3 regions of the Streptomyces sp. CNT372 genome follow, and region 1 is predicted to be linked to each of the others. Evidence: riboswitches for the same ligand, from Rfam matches in the RefSeq annotation. Region 1 holds a riboswitch; each other region holds the start of a gene.
The links. Region 1 has a riboswitch for cyclic di-AMP ahead of C593_RS0116070 (M23 family metallopeptidase). Riboswitches for the same ligand answer to the same signal wherever they lie in the genome.
Positions count from the first base shown of each region.

Region 2: linked by a shared signal. The riboswitch ahead of C593_RS0105320 (M23 family metallopeptidase) and the one ahead of C593_RS0116070 (M23 family metallopeptidase) in region 1 are both predicted to bind cyclic di-AMP.
Region 3: linked by a shared signal. The riboswitch ahead of C593_RS0111395 (C40 family peptidase) and the one ahead of C593_RS0116070 (M23 family metallopeptidase) in region 1 are both predicted to bind cyclic di-AMP.

Region 1 covers NZ_KB897782.1:207,497-214,806, forward strand. The annotation lists gene C593_RS0116055 (MBL fold metallo-hydrolase) at 1-800, opposite strand, end outside; gene C593_RS0116060 (TetR/AcrR family transcriptional regulator) at 1,111-1,731, shown strand; gene C593_RS0116065 (SGNH/GDSL hydrolase family protein) at 2,207-3,004, opposite strand; gene C593_RS0116070 (M23 family metallopeptidase) at 3,205-4,173, opposite strand; cyclic di-AMP (ydaO/yuaA leader) riboswitch at 4,176-4,335, opposite strand; gene C593_RS0116075 (tyrosine-protein phosphatase) at 4,826-5,650, shown strand; gene C593_RS33370 (DUF6126 family protein) at 5,676-5,837, opposite strand; gene C593_RS0116085 (helix-turn-helix domain-containing protein) at 5,845-6,453, opposite strand; gene C593_RS0116090 (class-III pyridoxal-phosphate-dependent aminotransferase) at 6,533-7,310, opposite strand, start outside.
Region 2 covers NZ_KB897777.1:596,552-603,861, reverse strand. The annotation lists gene trmB (tRNA (guanosine(46)-N7)-methyltransferase TrmB) at 1-315, shown strand, start outside; gene C593_RS0105325 (PrsW family intramembrane metalloprotease) at 450-1,829, shown strand; gene C593_RS0105320 (M23 family metallopeptidase) at 2,049-3,098, opposite strand; cyclic di-AMP (ydaO/yuaA leader) riboswitch at 3,110-3,265, opposite strand; gene C593_RS0105315 (PP2C family protein-serine/threonine phosphatase) at 3,480-4,706, opposite strand; tRNA gene C593_RS0105310 (tRNA-Met) at 4,945-5,018, opposite strand; gene C593_RS0105305 (bifunctional helix-turn-helix transcriptional regulator/GNAT family N-acetyltransferase) at 5,103-6,005, opposite strand; tRNA gene C593_RS0105300 (tRNA-Lys) at 6,107-6,182, opposite strand; gene C593_RS0105295 (hypothetical protein) at 6,282-6,452, opposite strand; gene C593_RS0105290 (DEAD/DEAH box helicase) at 6,615-7,310, opposite strand, start outside.
Region 3 covers NZ_KB897780.1:215,655-222,964, reverse strand. The annotation lists gene C593_RS0111405 (NlpC/P60 family protein) at 179-1,294, opposite strand; gene C593_RS0111400 (hypothetical protein) at 1,536-1,889, shown strand; gene C593_RS0111395 (C40 family peptidase) at 2,081-3,271, opposite strand; cyclic di-AMP (ydaO/yuaA leader) riboswitch at 3,274-3,436, opposite strand; gene pcrA (DNA helicase PcrA) at 3,670-6,153, shown strand; gene C593_RS0111385 (M23 family metallopeptidase) at 6,251-7,310, opposite strand, start outside.

The sequences.
Region 1 (7,310 bases):
GCGCCGATGTCCCTGAAGCCGGGGAAGTAGCCGGTGTCGCCGCTGTGGTAGATCCGGTGGTCCGGGCCCTCCACGGCCCAGGACGCCCAGAGCGCGTGCTGCTGGTTCCGCAGGCCGCGCCCGCAGAAGTGGCGGGCCGGGGTCGCCGTCAGCTTGAGCCCGGCCACCTCGGCCGTCTCGTTCCAGTCGAGCTCGCGCAGGCGGGAGGGGGCGACGCCCCAGCGTTCCAGGTGGGCGCCCACGCCCAGGGGGACGGCGAAGACGGTGTCCGTGCCGGCCAGGGCCTTGATGGTGGGGAGGTCCAGGTGGTCGTAGTGGTCGTGGGAGATCACGACCACGTCCGCCGTGCCGAGGGCCGCGAGCGGGGCGGGCACGGGGTGCAGCCGGCGGGGTCCGACGAAGCCGAACGGAGAGCACCGCTCTCCCCAGACGGGGTCGAAGAGCACCCGGCCGCCGTCGATCTCGGCGAGGACGCTGGAGTGGCCCATCCAGGTCAGGCGCAGCCCCGTGGCCGGCGGCCGGGAGAGGTCGGCGACGGTCGTCGGGTGGACGGGCACCGGGCCGTCCGGGGTGCGGCGGGCGCGCGCCTCCTTCTCGAAGTAGATCTTCGCGAACTCCGTCATCGAGGCGCCGGAGGGCCTGGTCCGCGCGCCCACCGGGTTCTGGAAGGTGCCGTCGGCGAAGTTGGGCGAACGGAGGATGCGCTCCCGGCGCTCACCCGCCGGGTCGGCGCCGAAGGCCGCGGTCCGCAGCGAACGCAGCCGGGTACGCAGCGAGGGGGGAGAGCCAGTGCCGGTCACGGCACCTCCTGGAGTTCGGTCGACACATCCATGGTTCGAGGGTATGCCGCGGTCCGCCGGTGCGGCAGCGGGCGCGGACGGCCCACGACGGTGCAACGCGCACCCGTCCGCCGGTGTTCCACGGTTCACGGGAACGTGGCGTTCCGCCACCGCGGGTGACCCTGCCGGGCCGCCGGGCCGGCCGCGCGGCCGGCCCGGCGGCCCCGCGACTCCCCGGTCGGGAGTGCTTCGGGAGAGTTTCCCGGCGCCCCGGAATTTCCCCCTCCGAGGGCTGGACCGGGGCCAAGATCGGCTGTGTAGGGTGACCGCCGTGGGGAGAGTCCGACTGAGTGTCCCTGAGCGGCGCGAGGAGCTGCTGAACGCCGCCGTCGAGCAGATCGAGCAGCGCGGCGCCTCCGCCGTGCGGATCGCCGACGTGGCCGCCGCGCTCGGGGTGAGCAGCGCGCTCGTCCTCTACCACTTCTCGTCGAAGGAACAGCTGGTCGCCGCCGCGTTCACACACGCGGCGGACGCCGATCTGGCGCATCTGCGCCGGATCCTCGGCCGGCGCACCTCCGCGCTGCGCCGGCTGCGCACGGCGGTGCGCTGGTACGCGCCCACCGGCCAGGCCAAGGGCTGGCGGCTGTGGATCGAGGCGTGGTCGGTCTCGCTGCGCGACCCGGCGCTGCGTGATCTGTCCCGGGGGCTCGACCAGCAGTGGAAGTCGGCGCTGACCGAGGTGATCGCGGAGGGTGCGGCGGCCGGCGAGTTCTGCTGCGACGACCCGGCGGCGGCCGCCTGGCGCCTGACGGCCTTCCTGGACGGGCTCGCCGTCCAGATGACCTCCTACGCGGGCACGCTCTCCCGCGCCGCGATGCTCCAGTGGACGGACGACGCGCTGGCCCGGGAGCTGTGCCTCGACCGCGAGGCCCTCACGGCCACGGCCCGCTGACGCGGTCCTGACCGGGGGCCCGGGCAGGCAGGGGGCAGGCGCCCGGGCCGGGCCGCGCCACCGACGAGGCACAGCCGGACCGGGCCGCGCCACCGAAGGACGGCCAGAGCCTGGCGGGCAGGAGGAGCGGCCCGCCCGCAGGGGTCATGGCCCCTGTTCCAGCCTGCCCGGCAGGGGAGGTCGGCCGGTCACCGGAATGGGCCGCATCGCTCCCGGCCCGAACCGGGGCCCGTCAGGCGTACCACCGGCCACGTCGCCACGTCGCCACGCCGCCGAGCGGGAGTGCGGACCGGGCTCCGGCGGGCCACCGCCCTGACCGTCGTGGCCGTCATCGGCCCCCGGGCCGGGCGGACGCAGCCGACGAGCACACGGCCCCGGGCCTCGGCGGGCCGGGCGGACACCACCACCGCGCCGCAGCGGCGAGCCGCCCGGCACGCACCACGCCCCGCCCGTACCCCCGCGGGCGCGCGGCCCCTCAGAGCGGCATGAGGTCCGGCCGCTTCGCCTCCACGTGGTCGCCGGAGCTCTCGCCGCGCAGGCGGCGGCCGATCCACGGGACCAGGTAGTCGCGTGCCCAGTGGATGTCGTCCCGGCGCACCTCCAGCGGCCCGCGCGGCGGCCGCGGCGGCCAGGGCTGGTCGGGGTCCGCGTCGCCGGGGACGTCGATGCCGAGGACCTGGGCGGCGCGCAGGGCCACCCGGGTGTGGCCCTCGGGCGACAGATGGAGCCGGTCCAGGTCCCACGCGCGCCGGTCCTGGACGGACTTGAGCGACCACAGGTCCAGCACCGGGCAGTCGTAGCGGTCCGCGATGGCCCGCACATGCGCCGTGTACGTGGCGATCTTGCCGCGCAGATGCCGCAGGACCGGCACGTCACGGGTGTCGAAGCCGGTGGTCACCATGACCGTGCCGACGGAGGAGGTCAGGTCGGCCACGGCGCGTTCGAAGCGCTCGGCCACGTCGTCCGGGTCGCTGCCCGGCCGGATGATGTCGTTGCCGCCGGCGCAGAACGAGACCAGGTCCGGGGCGAGTTCCTTGGCCCGGGGGACCTGGTCAGCCACGATCTGGTCGAGCAGCTTGCCGCGCACGGCGAGGTTGGCGTAGCGGAAGGTGTGCTCCGGGGTGAGGTCGTCGAGGATGACCGCGAACCGGTCCGCCCAGCCGACGAAGGTCCCGTCGGGTCCGGGGTCGCCCACGCCCTCGGTGAAACTGTCACCGATCGCTGCGTACGACCCGAATGCGCCACTGGTCTCTGTTCTCGAATCGTCTGCCACGGGAGCACATCCTTCCTGTCCGGATGTGACCTACGCGACCGTAAGGAGGGGTTGACGGGAGGTGATCTTTACCACCGGTCAAGTTTCCACCAAGCCGGAATACGCGGAATCCCCCGCTCCGCCGCCGGACGGAACGGGGGACCACCACCGGGGCCGGAGAACGCGGCGCGGGCCGCGTCAGGCCGGGGGCAGGGGGCGCGTCAGATGTTGACGCCGTTCTGGCGCAGGTACGCCAGCGGGTCGATGTCCGAGCCGTAGGACGGCCCGGTGCGGATCTCGAAGTGCAGGTGCGGGCCGGTGGAGTTGCCCGTGGAGCCGGAGAGGCCGATCTGCTGCCCGCCGGAGACCGACTGGCCGCCGGAGACGGAGAGCGAGGACAGGTGGGCGTACTGCGAGTAGGTGCCGTCCGTGTGGCGGATGACGACCTCGTTGCCGTAACTGCCGCTCCAGCCCGCCGACTCGACGGTGCCGGAGGCGACCGCCTTCACGGTGCTGCCGGAGGCCGCGGCGAAGTCCACACCGGTGTGGTAGCCGCTGGACCACATGCCGCCGGCCTGGCGGTACGGGGTGGTGACCCCGGCGTCGACGGGCGCGCTGAAGCCGGAGGCGGAGGTCTTGGCCGCCGAGGCGGCGGAGGACTTGGCGGGAGCCTCGGCGGGCTTCTCGGCGGGGGCGGCCGGGGCCTTTTCCTGCCGGGAGTCGTCGCGGGAGGCGCGCGGCTTGGACTCGGTCCGCGCCTCGGGGTCGTTCTTCAGCTTCGACTTGCCGCCGATGGTGAGTTCGAGGCCCGGGTGGATCAGGGACGGGTCGGCGCCGATGGCACGCCGGTTGTCGTCGAAGAGCTCCTGCCAGCCGCCGCGGACGTCGTGGTCGTCGGCGATCTTGGACAGGTAGTCGCCCGGGACCACGGTGTAGGTCTTCGGGGCCTTCTTGGCCGCGGCCTGAGCGGCTGCGGCGGCCTTGGCCGGGGCCGCCTGCTGCGCGGCGGCGGGCGCCTGCGCCGCGACGGCGGACGTGCCGGGGACGGCCGCGGGGGCGGCGGTCGCCGCTCCGGCGCCCGCGGCGCCGAACAGCGGGAGCGCGATGGCGGCGCCACCGGTGCCGGCGACGACGAAGCCACGGCTCACGGGATTGGACTTGGGACGGCGGTGCTTACCCTTTCCGGGCATGACGCATTCCTCTCCGGCGCCTGCGAGGTGAGCTGTCGGGTTCGGGCTGGAGATGCCCGTTCACGCTGGTCGCGCGAATTCACCCCAAGCCGTCCGAATTGCTCCGGAATCGGCGTACTACCTGGGTCCCCCGCTCCTGCCACGCGGTGGTGGGTGCGAACTCCGGTCGGCGGCAGGATTAGGCGGTCCGTCCGGATTGAGCGTGACCGTAGGCGAGCCACCCCGGGGGAACAAGCCATGAATTCCCGGACGCAATCACCGCACCCGCACCGGGACCGGGCGGCCATCACCCTCCGTGGGCGACGGGCCGTCAACTCCCGTGCCCGGCACGGAACTGACCCGGCGGAAGCCAGTACACACCGTCACCAATATGATCCTGCTCACCAGCCGCTTCCCATTTACGGCGCTTGCGGGGCACACTCCAATCAATCTCCTAATTCGGACACAAGGCGCGAATGCAATTCCACTACCGCACTTGCCGCTCAAGATCGACCGGCTCGTCCGGCTTCGTCCCTCACCCCGGTGTCCTCGCCGTCCCGGCCCCGCCGCGCGGGAAGGGCGGGTGAACCGGTGTCGTATCGTCGGGAGCGCGCCCGCGCCGGCGACCGCGCCGGTGGAGGGACGGGCACCGACGCCATTGATTGGAGTCCATGTGACGCAGCAGTTGCCGCAGGCATCCCCGGCCGGGCAGGACCCCGAGCCCGCACTCGCCGGAGTCCGCAACTTCCGCGACGTGGGCGGGCTGCCGACCACCGACGGCGGGCGGGTGCGGCACGGCAGGCTGTACCGCAGCGGCCACCTCGCCCACGCCACCGCGAGCGACGCCGCGTTCCTCTCCTCCCTCGGGCTGCACACGGTCTTCGACTTCCGCAACGCGGCCGACCAGCGGCTGGAGGGCCCGGACGTCGAGCTGCCGGGCGTGCGCAACCTCAACCTGCCGCTGAGCGACCCGGCCGACGGCGCGGAGTTCTGGCGGATGGTCCGGGACGGCAATCTGGACCAGCTCAAGTCGATCCTCGACGGCGGCAAGGGCGCGGACCGGATGATCGCCGCCTACCGCGCGATCATCACCCAGCGGACCGCCGAGCACAGCCGGGTCCTGCACGCCCTGGCCGAGGACAGCGTCCCGGCCCTGATGCACTGCGCCGCCGGCAAGGACCGGGCCGGCCTGTCGGTGGCCGTCACCCTGCTCGCGGTCGGCGTGGAGCGGGACGCGATCGAGGCGGACTACCTCAAGTCGAACGACCCGCACCGCCGCTACAAGGTCACCCGCGGCTCCGACTCCCCGGACGCGATGTCCGCCGAGGTGATGGAGCTGCTGAGTCCGCTCTTCGACGCGCGCCCCGCCTATCTCGCGGCGGCCTTCGAGACGATCGAGGAGACCTGGGGCGGCACCGAGCAGTACCTCTCCGAGGGGCTCGGCCTCTCCCCCGCCACCCGGGAGCGGCTGCGGAGCCGGCTGGTCGAGAACGCCTGAGGCGCCCCCCTCCGGCCCCGCCGGGTCACTGGTTCTGCGCGCCCACCAGGAAGAGCAGGTAGAGGAAGGCGGCCACGATGTGGCCCGCGATCAGATAGGCGAAGAGCCGGATGACGAGTCCGCGCGGGAACCGGTCCTCGCGCCGGCCGCCGCCGGCTCCGCGCTTGTCCAAGGGGTCGTGCGACATTCCCTGGTCACCTGGCTTCCGGTCGGACGTGCGGATGGGGGTGCGGGTCGGGGCTCTGCAGCAGGGTGTGTACGAACAGCAGCTCGGCGCCCTCGGGCGTGGCGGCGGCGATCCGGTGCGGGGTGAGCGAGTCGAAGTGGGCGCTGTCACCCGGTGCCAGGTCGTGCACGGTGTCCCCGAGGCCCAGGCGCAGCCGGCCCGTCAGCACGTACAGCCACTCCTCCCCCGGGTGCACACGCACCAGGTCGCCCTGGGTGCCGTGGGGGACGGCGACCCGCAGGGCCTGCATGGCGCGGCCGGGGGCGCCGGCGGGGTGGTAGGTCCAGCCGTCGGCCCGGACGGGTTCGCGCTCACCGCCCCGGACGACCGGCTCGCGTTCGGCCGGCTGCTCGCCGAGGACCTCCCCGACCGTCGTACCGTAGACGCGGGCGAGGGCGAGCAGCATGGGCAGCGAGGGCTGCCGGTTGCCCGTCTCCAGCCGGGACAGATGGGCGGGCGAGAGGCCGGCGCGACGGGCGGCGCTCTCCAGGGTCAGGCCCCGGCGGCGGCGCAGGTCCCGCAGGCGGGGGGCGACACCGGTGAGACCGTCACCGTCCGGTGCGGCGGGAGTGTCCATGTCCCTATTGGGCCAGCAGTATTGCCTCCGAGGCAAATGACTTGCCTCGGAGGCAAAATCCGCCGCGGGGACACTGGGATCAGCGGTTGGCGACCGCCTGGCGGACCAGGGTCCGGCCGAAGTCCCACATCAGCCCGCCCCCGCCGTGCGCGTCGTCCATCACCGCGGTGAACGCGGCGACGAAGCGGTCCACCTCGCGCTCGCCGATGATCAGTGGCGGGATCAGCTTGATGACCTCCAGGTGGTCCCCGGAGACCTGGGTGAGGATCCGGTGCCGCTGGAGCAGCGGATGGACCACCATCTGCGCGAAGAGCCCCTTGCGCGCGGCCTGGAGCATCGTCCAGCGGCCGCGCAGCCGCAGGGACTCGGGCCGGCCGAACTCGATGCCGATCATCAGCCCCCGGCCGCGGACCTCGTGCAGCAGCTCGTAGCGGGGCACCAGCGCCGCGAGCCGGGAGCGCAGCAGTTCCCCGGTGACCCGGGCGTTGGCGACGACCTGCTCGTCCTCCAGCACGCTCAGCACGGCGAGCCCGGCGGCCATGGCCTGGGCGTTGGAGCCGAAGCTCGCGGAGTGGACCAGGACCCGGTCCATGGAGGAGTAGACCTTCTTGAAGATCCAGTCCTTTCCGAGGGTCGCGCCGACCGGCACATAGCCGCCGGAGAGCGCCTTGGCGACGCAGACCAGGTCGGGTTCGACCCCGGCCTCGTACTGGAAGGCGTAGAAGTCGCCGGTGCGCCCGAGACCGGTCTGCACCTCGTCGGCGACCAGCAGGGCCCCGTGGCGGTGCAGCAGGTCCTGGGCGGCCCGCAGGAAGCCCGGCGGGGCGGGGTTGACGCCCTTGCCCTGGACGGGCTCG
Region 2 (7,310 bases), on a different contig from region 1:
CGCGTCTTCTTCCCGGACCCCTGGCCCAAGAAGCGCCACCACAAGCGGCGCCTGATCCAGCCCGAGTTCCTGACCCTGGCCGCGGGCACCCTCAAGCCCGGTGCCGTCCTGCACTGCGCGACCGACTGGGAGGAGTACGCCGAGCAGATGCTGGAGGTCCTCTCGGCGCACCCGGACTTCGAGAACACCGTGCCCGAGGGCGGCTACGCCCCGCGCCCCGCCTTCCGCCCCCTGACCCGCTTCGAGGGCCAGGGCCTGGACAAGGGCCACACCGTCCACGACCTGCTGTTCCGCCGCCGCCCCCACCAGGGCTGACCCCCCGCCGCCGGGTACGGCCCGCCCGCGCACCGTCGCGGGCTGTCCGAGCACCGTCGCGGGCTGTCCGAGCACCGTCGCGGGCTGTCCGAGCACCGTCGCGGGCTGTCCGAGCCGGTCGTTAGGGTCGACGGGTGTCCCACGCGTCCCCGCAGCCGTCCCCGGCGCACCGCCAGAGCTCCGCGCCCCCGCCGCACGCCCCGCGTCCGGCGGTGCCCGCGTACGACGAGCGGCAGGTCGAGGCGGAACTGACCGCGGTCGCGGGCGGCGCGCGCGGTGCCCGCCACCGGGCGCGGGCCGCGCGGCTGTGGCGGAGCCGGGCGCTCCGGCTCTGCGGGGTGTTCACCCTCCTCGCCCTCTGCGGGCTGGTGATCCTGGTGCTGGTACGGGAGCAGACGGGCACCCGCGGCTTCCTGGTGGGCCTGGGTCTGGCGACCCTGCCGGTGCCCCTGCTGCTGGCGGCCTTCCGCTGGCTGGACCGGGTGGAGCCGATGCCCTGGCGGAACCTGGTGTTCTCCTTCGGCTGGGGCGCCTGCGCCGCCGCCCTCGTCTCCCTCCTCGCGAACACCTTCGCGACCCGCTGGATAGCCACCGCGACCGCGGACCCCGCCTCGGCGGACACCTGGGGCGCCACCGTGGTCGCGCCGGTCGTGGAGGAGAGCGCCAAGGGGGTCGCGCTTCTGCTGCTCTTCTGCTTCCGCCGACGGGAGTTCACCGGAGCGGTGGACGGCATCGTGGTCGCCGGCTTCACCGCGACCGGCTTCGCGTTCACCGAGAACATCCTCTATCTCGGCAACGCCTTCGGTGAGGACCAGGCGTTCGGCACCTCGGGCCTGGGCTCGGTGACCGCGGCGACCTTCTTCGTGCGGGTGGTCATGTCGCCGTTCGCGCATCCGCTCTTCACCGTCCTGTGCGGCCTCGGCTTCGGCCTGGCCGCCGCGACCGCCCGCCGCCGACGTCTCCGCCGGATCGCGCTGCCGCTGCTGGGCCTCCTCCTCGCGATGGGGATGCACGCCCTGTGGAACGGCTCCACCTCCCTCTTCGGGCCGTGGGGCTTCTACGCGGTGTACGGGGCGTTCATGGTGCCCGCCTTCGGGCTGCTGACCTGGCTGACCATCTGGACCAGGCAGCGGGAGCTGCACACGATATCCACGCACCTCCCGGCCTACGCGGCGGCCGGCTGGCTCACCCCGGCGGAGCCGCCGGCGCTGTCCTCGATGCGCGCGCGGACGATGGCCCGGGACATGGCCCGGCGGACGTACGGCCCGGCGGCCGGGCACGCGGTCTCCGAGTACGAGCGGTTGGCCACCTCCCTCGCCTTCCTGCGCCACCGGGCCCACCGCGGCGCGGCGGGCCCGGACTTCGTGGAGCGCGAGCGGGAGCTGCTGCACCGCCTGTGGCTGCGGCGCGAGGTGGCAGCCCCGGCCCTCGCGTACGCGGCCCGGGCGACGGGCCGGACCGCGTACGTGCCGCCGCACCGGGACTACGACGGCTACAACCCGTACCGCACCTGACCGCCGCCGGACCGCTCCCGGCGCCCCGGACGGCCGCGCGCCACGCCCGGGCCGCCGTATCCGGGCAGCCGTGTCCGGGCAGCCACGCCCGGGCCGCCGCGTCCGCGAGCGCGCCCTCGTGGGCTTCCCCGGAGGCGGAGGCCGGGTTCACGGAACCACAACGCCCCGCCCGGAGCCGCCTGTTCAGCGGCACTCCCGGGGCGGGGCGTGGAGGTGGTGTCAGACGCTCAGGCCCTTGCCCTGCAGCCAGGCGAGGGGGTCGATCCCGGCGCCGCCGGGGGTGTGGACCTCCAGGTGCAGGTGCGGCCCGGTGACGTTGCCGGTCGCGCCGACGCGGCCGATGGTCTCGCCGGTGGTGACCTTCTGCCCCGCGCTCGCGGTCATGGAGGACAGGTGCGCGTAGAGCACCTCGGTGCCGTCCTCCAGCTCCAGCAGGATGCGGTAGCCGTAGGAGCCGGACCAGCCGGCCGCCTTCACGGTGCCGCCGTGCACGGCCTTCACCGGGGTGCCGGTGGGGGCGGCGAAGTCCAGGCCGGTGTGCTGCCCGGAGGACCACATGGCGCCGGACTGCCCGTAGGTGGAGGTGAGGGTGTACGAGGAGGTCGGGAGGGACCAGCTCGCGGCCAGCTTGGCGAGGCGCTCCGCCTCGGCCTTCGCCCGCGCGGCCTCCTCGGCCTTGCGCTTCTCCTCCGCGGCCTTCTTCTCGGCCTCGCTCTGCTGCTTCTTCGCCTCGGCGGCGGCCTGTTCGGCGGCCGCCTTCTCCGCGGCGGCCTTGGCTTCGGCGTCCGCCTCGGCGCGCTGCTGCTCGGCCTGCTGGAGGATGCGGGCGCGCAGGGCCTCGCCCGCGTTGGCGCCCTGCTCGGCCCCGGCGACGGTGCCCGTGTCGGCGACCTGGGTCATCGCGGTGAGGGGCGCGTGGGCTGTGGCGGTGTCCGTCCCCGCGTCCTCGGAGATCAGCGAGCCCACGCCCGGCAGGGAATCCGCGTCGGGGAGATTGTCCGTGACGACATCGGGAAGGGATATGGAGACGGCGGGCTTGTCCTGCGCGGTGGCCATGCCACCCGCGCCGACGGCGGCGATGACACCGACGCCGAGGACGGTGGAGCTGCGCGCGAGACCGCCGCGCTGCTTGGCCACGCGGTGCCGGCCGCGAACCGGGCGGATGGACTCCTCGGTGGGATTCCACTCCCCCGGCGAGCGCTCCGGGGCGTCACCGCCGAATCGGGAGGAGACCGACGGAGCCTCGGGAGCAGGCATGTTGGACGCCACGAAGGCGTACTCCTTTCCTTCCTTCTCGCCTACCGGGTTAGCTGACGGGTTCGGAGCAGGAAGGTCTCCTACGGGTGCCTCGGCCGCACAACTGCGCGGCAGAGATGCCCGATTCACCCCAATGAGTGGTTCCCCGGTTCCCTTGCGGAATTCGGCGCGTGCGCGCGGCGCCGCCACTGGCGGCGGCTGGGACGACCGCGCTGCGTTATCGAACGTTAATAGACGGCCGGGTCGGAATCCAAGCCGTTCCCACTGATCGTTAACGACTGTGGCCAGGACTTTCCGGGACAGAAGCAGCCGGAATCGGGCGAGTTGATCACGCTTCGGTCTCGGAAGAATTCTGATGCCCCGTCATATGCCGTATGCGGTGGCACGGGACGGCTACGGACGGTACCTGCGCCGTACCCGTACGCCACGCCGCCCGGCGGTCGCCGCGATGGCGCCCTGTTCGCGGGGCGGGGCCACCACCGGCACCGTGCGGCGGCGCTCCGGCTGCCCGGCGGCCGGCCGGTTCACCGCGAGCAGCGCCATGTCGTCGCTCGACCCGCCGCCCGTGTAGCGGCGCACATCGTCGACGAGGGCGTCCAGCAGATCGTCCGGCTCCGGGAAGATCGCGCCCCGCAGCCGATCGACCGGGTCGTAGAAGACCCCGGAGCCGTCCCGGGCCTCGGAGAGCCCGTCCGTGTAGAAGAGCAGCGTGGAGCCGGCGGGCAGCGGATAGGTCTCGGCCCGGTCGGGCCAGCCCGCCAGGTCCGCCATCCCCAGCGGCAGCGCCGGCTCGGCCGGCTGGAGGAGTTCCACCCGGCCGTCGGCGTGCAGGACCAGGGGGTCCGGGTGGCCCCGGTTCACCAGCCGGACCGTGCTCGCCCCGACGACCTCCCCGTCCCGTACCGCCGGGATCTCCGCCAGCACGGCCGTGGTGAACCCCTCGAAGGACTCCAGCCCCGCCCGTCGCGCGCTCTCCCGCTGGAGCGCCCGCTCCAGCCGCTGCGCCACCTCCTCCAGGCTCCCCTCCTGGTCGGCGGATTCCCGGAACGACCCGATCAGCACGGCGACGGCCTCCACCGCCTCCATCCCCTTGCCGCGCACGTCCCCGACGAACAGCCGGACCCCGTGCTTGGTCTCCTGCACGGCGAAGAGGTCGCCGCCGATGAAGGCGTCCGCCTGGGCCGCCTCGTAGCGGGCGGCGATGTGCAGCCCGGCGATCCGGTCCTCGGGGGTGGGCAGCACGGCCCGCTGCGCGGCCTCGGCGATCACCCGCGCCGAGGCCAGCCGCTCGCTGCCTCTGCGCACCACCCGGTTGACGAGCAGGGCCACGGCGGACACCGTGAAGACCGTGCTGATCTCGGTGAACGAACTGATCTCGGTGACGTTGTCGTCGTAGAAGTGCAGCGCGCTGGTGGCCACCACCGCGGCGATGCCGGTGAGCAGCGTCACCACGAAGGAGGCGAGGGAGGCGGCGATCAGCGGGGCGGCCGCGTAGAGGGGGACGGCGGTGAAGCGGGGCGGGGCGAGCGAGTCGTAGAGCACACCGCCGACGAGCATCACGGCGGGCAGGATGCGCAGGTACCACGGAGTCCGGAAGCCGCCGACCTGCTCTCGCCCCACTGCTGCACTCCTGCCGCTTCACCCACGGCCACGGACCGGTGCCGTGCCCTTCCATGCTGCGTGCCCTCGGGCGCCGTGGCGACTTGCCACCGCCCTCCCGCACAAAACACCAGGCCAGCGGCGCGGGCCTGCATCCGGGCGCGGGGCCGGGTCCGGACGGGCCCGGGACCGGCCCTGGACGAGCGAACGGCAGAGGCCCGGCAATCGATCATCGTCGATTCCGGGCCTCTGCCATGAGTAGCGGGGACAGGATTTGAACCTGCGACCTCTGGGTTATGAGCCCAGCGAGCTACCGAGCTGCTCCACCCCGCGTCGGTGAACACCACCTTACGCCATCCCGCGCGCCTTCCCGACCACTTTTCCGCCGGGCCGCCCGGGCCACCCCGTCACCGGGCGTCAGCCCTCGCCGGCCGCCCCCTCCAGCCGCTTCTCGAACCAGTGGTCGGCATAGGGCTCGTCGTTGAACGCGGGCACCTCCTGGAAGCCGTACGCGCGGTACAGCCCGACCGCCGCCTCCAGCGCCTTGTTGGTGTCCAGCCGCACGACGTCCCGGCCGCCGCGCAGGGCCCGCCGCTCCAGCTCCCCGAGCAGACGACGCGCGAGGCCCAGACCGCGGGCGTCCGGCGCGACCCACATGCGCTTGATCTCCGCGGGGGCGTCCGCGGGCAGCTTCAGCCCGGCACAGCCGACGGGCTCCCCGTGCAGCCGCGCGACCAGGAAAAGCCCGCGCGGGTCGCGGAGTTCGCCCGCGTCGGGCAGCAGACTGCGGGCGGGGTCGAACCCGGTGTCGAAGCGCTCGCCGAGTTCCCGGTAGTAGGCGAGCAGGCACTCCCGGGCGTCGGGGTGGTCCGGGTCGACCACGTCCAGCGTGACGGTCCCGGCGGTCAGCAGCCGGTCCACCTCGGCCATGGCCGCTGCCAGGCGAGCGCGCTGCCCCGCGTTGAGCGGCGCCAGCAGCGAGCCGGCCAGCTCGTCGCTCCGCGCGTCGAGCACCGCCCGCTCGGTCCGCCCGGCCTCGGTGAGCCGCACGGTCCGCACCCGCCGGTCCGGCACCCCCGCCCCGACGGTGACGAGCCCGTCCGCTTCCAGCGACCGCAGCAGCCGGCTGACATACCCCGAGTCCAGCCCCAGCCGCTCCCGCAGCCACCGCACCTCCCGCTCCTCCTCCCCGACCTCCCAGAGCAACCGCGCCGCCCCGATGGCCCGGTCCCGCCCCAGATAGCGCTCGTGCAGCACACCCACCCGCTCGGTGACGGTGCGATGGAAGCGGCGGACCTGTGCGATCTGTTCGGTGTCCATTCTCTGACTCTAGTCAGAGAATGGATGCACGACAGGTCGGGCCGCCCGGGAAACGGCAAAGCGCCCCGACCGGAAACGGTCGGGGCGCTCGCGCCTGCGGGTGGTAGGCCGTGTGGGACTCGAACCCACAACCAACGGATTAAAAGTCCGCTGCTCTGCCAATTGAGCTAACGGCCCCCGGCACAACACCCCCGAGCATAGCGGGAGTGATCCCCGGATCCGATCGGGTATCAGCGCGTGCCCGTCGTGGGGATGGACGGCCGGGAGCCGTCCGCGTCAGCGGGTGTGGTAGCCGGAGACGTCCGCGATCAGGTCCAGGGACCCGGCGTTGTTGCGGAACGTCGCCTTCCCGTCCCTGACGGGGACCACGACGAGGTTGGGGACCGTGACCCCGGCGGCGACGTTCAGGTTCGACGCGGCCGTCCGCTCCGTACCCGCCGGATACACCGACGCAAACGGCCCCCGGCCGTGCCCCCGCGCGCGAGCGGAGTGACTGCGACAGCAGTCACACAGGCATCGGCACCGAGTTTCACCTGCGGAGACGGGGCAGGGCCCGTACCGCACCGAAGTGCTGTACGGGCCCTGTCCTCACACGCGGGTCACACGGTGTCAGCCGTTGCGCTTCCAGCGCGGCTTGTCGTCCCGGCGGCCGCCGCCGAAGGAACCGGCGCCCGTGCCGCGGTGGTCGTCGCGGCGGCCGTAGGGGCGGTCGCCGCCACGGTGGCCGCCCGCGGGGCGGTCGTCGCGACGGTCGCGGTTGAACGGGCGGTCGCTGCCGCGGTGCCCGGACGGACGGTCGTCCCGGCGCTCGAAGGAGCGGCCGCCGCGGTCGAAGGAACGGTCGCGGTCGAAGGAACGGCCACCACGGTCGTCCCGGCGCTCGAAGGAACGCCCGCCACGGTCACCGCGGTCGTCACGGCGGAACCCGCCACGGTCGTTGTCGCGACGCTCGAAGGAACGGCCACCACGGTCGTCCCGGCGCTCGTCACGACGGAAACCGCCGCGGTCACCGCGGTCGTTGTCGCGGCGGAACCCGCCACGGTCGTTGTCCCGGCGCTCGAAGGAACGGCCACCACGGTCGTCCCGGCGCTCGTCACGACGGAAGCCACCGCGGTCACCGCGGCCGTCACCGCGGTCGTCCCGGCGGAACCCGCCACGGTCGTCCCGGCGGTCGCGCCGCTCGAAGTTGCCCCGGTCGTCCCGGCGCTCCTCGCGGGCGGGCTCGGCGGCCTGCGCGGGCACGGCCGCCCGGACCTCGGCCTCGGCGGCCTCGGTCACGGAGGCGACGGCCGCCTCCGGGTCGTC
Region 3 (7,310 bases), on a different contig from region 1:
TGACGACGTCCGTACGGAACCGAGGGCCGGCAGTCCGGGCACCCTCCCGGGCACGGGCTCGTCGGCCGACTTCGGAACCCGGGTCCGGCGCCCCGCGTGAGGCGACCGCGTTCGGCGGCCCGCGTCAGGCGACCGCGTCCGGCGCCCCGCGTGAGGCGACCGCGTCCGGCGGCCCGCGTCAGGCGACCCGGGTCGCGCCGGCGAACGGCATCTCGGTGATGGGCGCGATACGTACGGGCGCACCCGGCCGGGGCGCGTGGATCATCTTGCCGCCGCCGATGTAGAGGCCCACATGGGTCACCCCCGGGTAGAAGAACACCAGGTCGCCCGGGGCGAGTTGGGAGCGCGGGATCCGCTTCCCCGCGTTGATCTGGGTGTACGTGGTGCGCGGCAGCGAGACGCCCGCAGCCTTCCACGCGGCCTGCGTCAGCCCCGAGCAGTCGTACGCCCCGGGGCCCGTCGCGCCCCACACGTAGGGCTTGCCCAGCGCCCCGTACGCGTACGAGATCGCCTGCGCCGCGCGGCCGCTGCTCGCCGGGGCGACGGGCCCCCGGGGCGCCTCGGTGCGGCCCGCGCGGTCCGGGGCGCGCTCGCCGCCGGAGGCCGGGGAGGTCCCGCCGCTCCGGTAGGCGGTGCGCTCCTCCGCGGTGAGGCGGGCGAGCAGCCGGTCCGCCGCCGCGAGCCTCTTCCGTACCTCGGTTCTGTGCCGGGAGACCTCGTCCCGCTGCCGCTCCAGCTCCCGCGTCCGGTCCGCGGCGCGGGCGCGCAGTCCGGCGAGGTCCAGGAGCCGGCGGCGCACATCGGCGACGGCGGCGGCCTGGCGGTCCCCGACCCGCTCGGCGAGGGAGGCGCGCTCCAGGTACTCCCCGGGGTCGGAGGTGAGGGCGAGCCGCAGGCCGGGGTCGATGCCGCCGGAGCGGTACTGGGCCCCGGCGAAGGAACCGAGGGCGTCACGCGAGGTGTTGAGACGCTCGGTGCGCCGGGCGGCCTCGTCGCGCAGGGCGTCCAGCTGTTCGAGGGACCGGGTTGCCCGCTCCTTCGCGCCGTTGTACTTCTCGGTCGCCGCCTCCGCCTCGCGGTAGAGGGCGTCCACTTTCGCCTTGATCTGTGCGGGGGTCTGGCGGGGCTCGGCCACGGCGGGGGAGTCCAGCGCGGTGGTGGTCGCCGCGCCCGCGAGGGCCAGGGTGGCCGCGGCCCGGACGGCCGGGCCGGTGAGCGGGCGCTGGGTGGGTTTCCGGTGCGCTGCCACGGTGGCGCCGTTCCTTCCGTCGTACTTCCGTCGTCGGTCGTGCATCCGTCGTCCGTCATCCGTCGCACCAGCCGTCGCCGGTGGTGCGTGGGGCAGGACGCTAGACCCGGAGGTCACGGGGAGGTGACGCAAGGTGAGGAACTGTCCGAACCCGCCCGGTCCTGTGCGTTCCGGTCGGGTGTTGTGACCGCTCGATGATCGGCAACCGGCGGTCCGGCGACCGGAGACGGAGCTGAGGGTTACCTGACCAGGGGGCGGTGATCCGGCCCCGCATAGGCTCCGGCCCATGGACGTACTGATCAATGTCTTCGTCGCCCTGCACATCATCGGCATCGCGTCGCTGCTGGGCGGTTTTCTCACCCAGATGAAGGCGATAGGCGCCGGCACCGCGCGCTTCACGCCGGCCATGCTGCACGGCGCCGTCACGATGCTGGTCACCGGAGTCGCGCTGGTGGGCCTGAACCAGGCGGACGACCAGACGGTGAACAACCTCAAGATCGGCATCAAGCTGGCCGTCCTGGTCGTGATCCTGGGCCTGGTCTACGTGAAGCGGGACGAGGAGACGGTCGACAAGGCGCTGTTCGGCGCGGTCGGCGGCCTGACGGTGGCCAACGTCTTCATCGCGACGCTCTGGACCTGAGCGGTCCCCGCGCCCTCCGCACCTTTCCGCGCCTCCACGCCTGTGCACCTTCCCCGCGCCTCCACGCCTGCGCCCCTCCGCGCTCGCTCCGCCCCCGCGCGCCCGTGGCGTGCGCGGGGGGGGGGGGGGGGAGAGAGGTGCGGGTCCGGTGAGCCGGCGGCCCGGTGAGGTGCGGTGAGGTCCGGTAGCGGTCAGGCCGGGCGGACGCTGCCGTGGATCGGCATGGAGTAGATGGACTCCTCGCGGACGTTCGCGCCCGGCTTGGGCGCGTGGATCATCGTGCCGTCTCCGGCGTAGATGCCGACGTGGCTGATGTCGTCGTAGAAGAACACCAGGTCACCCGGGCGCAGATCGGCCGTGGCGACCCGGGTGCCGACCTTGACCTGGTCCCACGTGGTGCGCGGCAGGTCCACGCCGGCCGCCTTCCACGCGGCCTGGGTGAGCCCGGAGCAGTCGAAGGAACTGGGGCCCGTGGCGCCCCACACGTAGGGCTTGCCGATCTGGGCACGGGCGAAGGCGAGGACCTTGTCGGCCTTGGCCGCGTACCCGCCGTCCTCCGTGCCGGAGCCGGAGCCGGTGCCCGGGGCCGTTCCGGTCCCCGTCCCCGTGCCCGTCCCCGGCTGCTGGTCCTCCTGCGCTCGGCGGGCGGCCTCCGCCTCCTCCTCGGCGCGGGCCTCCGCCTCCGCCTTGGCCTTGGCTTCCGCCTTGCGGCGGGCCTCCGCCTCCTTCTCGCGCTCGATCGCGGCGAGCCGCGCCTTCTCCTCGGCGGTCAGCCGGGACAGCAGCGAACGCGCCTCGGCCAGCTTGGTCTGCACGGTCTGCTTGCTGGTGCGCAGGGCCTGCTGCGACTCGGTGAGCGACTGGAGCCGCTTGCCCGCCTCCGCGCGCTGCTTCGCCGCGGCGGCCCGCTCGGTCTCGTAGGCCGCGATCGCCGACTGCTGCTGGTCGGTCATGCGGTCCATGAGCCGCGACTGGTCGAAGTAGTCCTGCGGGCTGTCCGCGAACATCAGGGCGGCCGTCGGGGTCACGGCGCCGGTGCGGTACTGGGCCGTCGCGTAGGTGCCGAGCGCGCGGCGGGACTCGTTGAGCTTCTCGGCCCGGTCGGCCGACTGGTCGAGCAGGGTGTCGACCTCGCGGCGCTTCTCCGCGGTCGCCTCGCGGGCCTTGTTGTACTCCTGGGTCGCGCTTCCGGCCTGACGGTAGAGGTCGTCGACCTTCTTCTGGACGTCCTCGATCGAGGGCTTCGGCTCACCGGGGGCGGCCGTCGCGCTCTGTGTCGACAGCAGTGTGACGCCGGCGAGCGCGGCCGTCGTGAAACCGACGGCGGGGGAGGGCTTGATGGTGCGTGTGCGGGTCCTGCGATGCGACGCCAAGGCCGGCATCTCCTTCTTCCGTGGACCGCCTACCGGGTTAGCTGTCGGGTTCGGGCGAACGGAAGATGCCCTACGGGCGCGAGAAACGCGGCCCGATTCACCCCGGTTGATGCGTTTTTGGGTCCCCGGTTCCGAACTGCCCTGCGAGGAGTACGGATTCGGCGCAGCCGGCCCGTCCGACGCGGTTCGCCGGGAGGGTTGCGGGCCGTCTGATCGAGCACGCTAACCAATTCGTGTGTGTGCTGTGAAGGTTGGTGTTCGATATGTCCGATACATTTTCGTGACCTTTCTCGGGGCGTGTCGTTGTGACCCCGTCCCGGAGGCGTCCGGTCACACACCGTGCACCGGCGGGCATTCCCGGAAGCGCGGCCCGGAGTGTCCGTCCCTCCGCCTAGACTCGGTAGGCGATGAGCAGCCTCTTTGACGACAGCTTCCTGACCGGCCTGACGCCTCCCGACGAGGAGCCGCACGGGGACGAGCACGCTCCGCCGCCGCCCGGGGAAGCGGCCGCGGAGCCGATCCCGGACGACCTCTTCCAGGGCGCGTACGACGTGCCGCCCGCCCGCGACGGCTACTACCGCGACGGCGCCCCCCGCCCCGCCGTGGACGCCGCCGCCCTGCTCGAAGGGCTGAACGAGCAGCAGGGCGCGGCCGTCGTGCACACCGGCTCGCCGCTGCTCATCGTCGCGGGCGCCGGCTCCGGCAAGACCCGGGTGCTCACCCACCGCATCGCCCACCTGCTGGCCGCCCGGCACGTCCACCCCGGCCAGATACTGGCGATCACCTTCACCAACAAGGCCGCCGGGGAGATGAAGGAGCGCGTCGAGCAGCTCGTCGGCCCCCGGGCCAACGCGATGTGGGTGATGACCTTCCACAGCGCCTGCGTGCGCATCCTGCGCCGCGAGTCGAAGAAGCTCGGCTTCACCTCCTCGTTCTCGATCTACGACGCGGCCGACTCCAAGCGCCTGATGTCCCTGGTCTGCCGCGACCTCGACCTCGATCCGAAGAAGTTCCCGCCGAAGTCCTTCAGCGCCAAGATCTCCAACCTGAAGAACGAGCTGATCGACGAGGAGACCTTCGCCGACCAGGCGTACGGGGGTGCCTCCCAGGCAGAAGGCTCCGGCGGAGGGTTCGAGAAGACGCTGGCCGAGGCGTACCGGATGTACCAGGCGCGGCTGCGCGAGGCCAACGCCCTGGACTTCGACGACATCATCATGACCACCGTGCACCTCCTCCAGGCCTTCCCGGAGGTGGCCGAGCACTACCGCCGCCGCTTCCGGCACGTCCTGGTCGACGAGTACCAGGACACCAACCACGCCCAGTACACGCTCGTGCGCGAACTGGTCGGCGAGGGCTACGAGGACCTGGCGCCGGCCGAGCTGTGCGTCGTCGGTGACGCGGACCAGTCGATCTACGCCTTCCGCGGCGCGACCATCCGCAACATCCTCCAGTTCGAGGAGGACTACCCGGACGCGACCACGATCCTGCTGGAGCAGAACTACCGCTCCACGCAGACGATCCTGTCCGCCGCCAACGCCGTCATCGAGCGCAACGAGTCCCGCCGCCCGAAGAACCTGTGGACCAACGCCGGCGCCGGCGCCCGGATCACCGGCTATGTCGCGGACACCGAGCACGACGAGGCGCAGTTCGTCGCCGACGAGATCGACCGCCTCACGGACGCGGGCGAGGCGAAGGCGGGGGACGTCGCCGTCTTCTACCGCACCAACGCCCAGTCCCGAGTCTTCGAGGAGATCTTCATCCGCGTCGGCCTGCCCTACAAGGTCGTCGGCGGGGTCCGCTTCTACGAGCGCAAGGAGGTCCGGGACGTCCTGGCGTATCTGCGCGTCCTGGCCAACCCCGAGGACAACGTCCCGCTGCGCCGCATCCTCAACGTCCCCAAGCGCGGCATCGGCGACCGCGCCGAGGCGATGATCGACGCCCTGGCCCTCCGCGAGAAGATCACCTTCCCGCAGGCGCTCCGCCGGGTGGACGAGGCGTACGGCATGGCCGCCCGTTCGGCGAACGCGGTCAAGCGCTTCAACGTCCTGATGGAGGAGCTGCGCACCATCGCCGAGTCCGGCGCCGGGCCCGCGGTCGTCCTGGAAGCGGTGCTGGAGCGCACGGGCTACCTCGCCGAACTCCAGGCGTCCACCGACCCGCAGGACGAGACCAGGATCGAGAACCTCCAGGAACTGGCCGCCGTGGCCCTGGAGTTCGAGCAGGACCGCGCCCAGGAGGACGGTGCGGGCACCCTCGCCGAGTTCCTGGAGCGGGTCGCCCTGGTCGCCGACTCCGACCAGATCCCCGACGAGGACGAGGACGGCTCCGGCGTCATCACCCTGATGACCCTGCACACCGCCAAGGGCCTGGAGTTCCCGGTGGTCTTCCTGACCGGCCTGGAGGACGGCGTCTTCCCGCACATGCGGGCCCTCGGCCAGACCAAGGAGCTGGAGGAGGAGCGGCGGCTCGCCTATGTGGGCATCACCCGTGCCCGGGAGCGGCTGTACCTGACGCGCTCCGCGATGCGCAGCGCCTGGGGCCAGCCCTCGTACAACCCGCCCTCGCGCTTCCTGGAGGAGATCCCGGCGGCGCACCTGGACTGGAAGCGCACCGGGCCGATGGCCGCGCCAGCCGGGCCGACGGCCGGAATCACCTCCTCCCTCTCCTCCTCCCGCTCGCGCGGCGGCGCCTCGGGCTTCGCGACCCGGCGCACCACCGACAAGCCGGTGATCGCGCTTTCGGTCGGGGACCGGGTCACCCACGACCAGTTCGGCCTGGGCACGGTCGTCGGCGTCACGGGCTCCGGCTCGGACGCGCAGGCGACGATCGACTTCGGCGACGAGAAGCCGAAGCGGCTGCTGCTGCGGTACGCGCCGGTCGAGAAGCTCTGACGGACACGGCGCTCCGACGGGCGCGACGGACACGACGGAGGGGGAGGACCGCGGGTGCGGTCCTCCCCCTCCGTCACGGGTGCGTGCGGGGTGTCCGTCAGGTCGGGTCGAGCCCGTGGCTGCGGAACCAGGGCAGCGGGTCGATCGCGGAGCCGCCGCCCGGACGCACCTCGAAGTGCAGGTGCGGGCCGGTCGAGTTGCCCGAGTTGCCCGAGTACGCGATCACGTCACCGGCCTTCACCGAACCGCTGCGGATCTTGGTGCTGCTGAGGTGGCAGTACCAGGTCTCGGTGCCGTCGGCCGCCGTCACGATGGCCATGTTGCCGTAGGCGCTGTTCCACTGGGTGCGCACGGTGCCGTCGGTGGCCGCCATGACCGGCGTGCCGTACTGGACGGGGAAGTCGATACCGGTGTGCAGGGACATCCAGTTGACGCCGGACTGCCCGTAGTAGGCGCTGAGGCCGTCCTGCTTCACGGGGAGGACGAACTTGGGGCGCAGCGCCTCACGGCGGGCCGCCTCCTCCTCGCGCTTCTTCTTCTCGGCGGCCTGGCGTTCCTTCAGGTCGATGCGCTCCTGGGTGCGGGAGGCACGGTCGCCGAAGTCGCGGGCGTCGGCGCTGAGGGCGGCGAGCTGGGTGTCCATCTTGCTGTTGGCCTCGACCGCCTTCACCGCGCCGGGGTCGGCGGCGGCCAGGCTGGTCTTCTCGTCCGCCTTCTTCTCGGTGCCGCCGAGTTCGCCGACCGAGGCGGCCGCGATACCGGCGGCGCCGAGGACGCAGGCCGAGGGGACGGCGACGGTGAGGAGGGCGGAGCGCTTCGCGGGCGTCCGGCGCCGGCCGCGGCTGCCGCCGCCGGAGCGGCGGACGGGGCGGGCGGCCGCGGAGGCGGTGGGGAGCGCGGTCATGGTCTGGGTGAGGGCGCTGTGGTGCTCGGCGCCCGCCTCGTCGTCGCCCTCGTGCGCCGGCTCGTGGGCGCCCTGGGCCTCGTGGGCGTCGTCCGCGAGGTGTGTCCCGGCGGTCTCGTAGCCCTCGTGCGCGTCACCCTCGTGCGTGTCGTAGGCCTCGTGCGCGTCGGCGGCGGGGGCGTCCTCGTCCGTGCCGCCGTTGCCGGCCGCGTAGTCGGCGTCGTACGCGGTCTCGTACGCGTAGCCGGAGTCG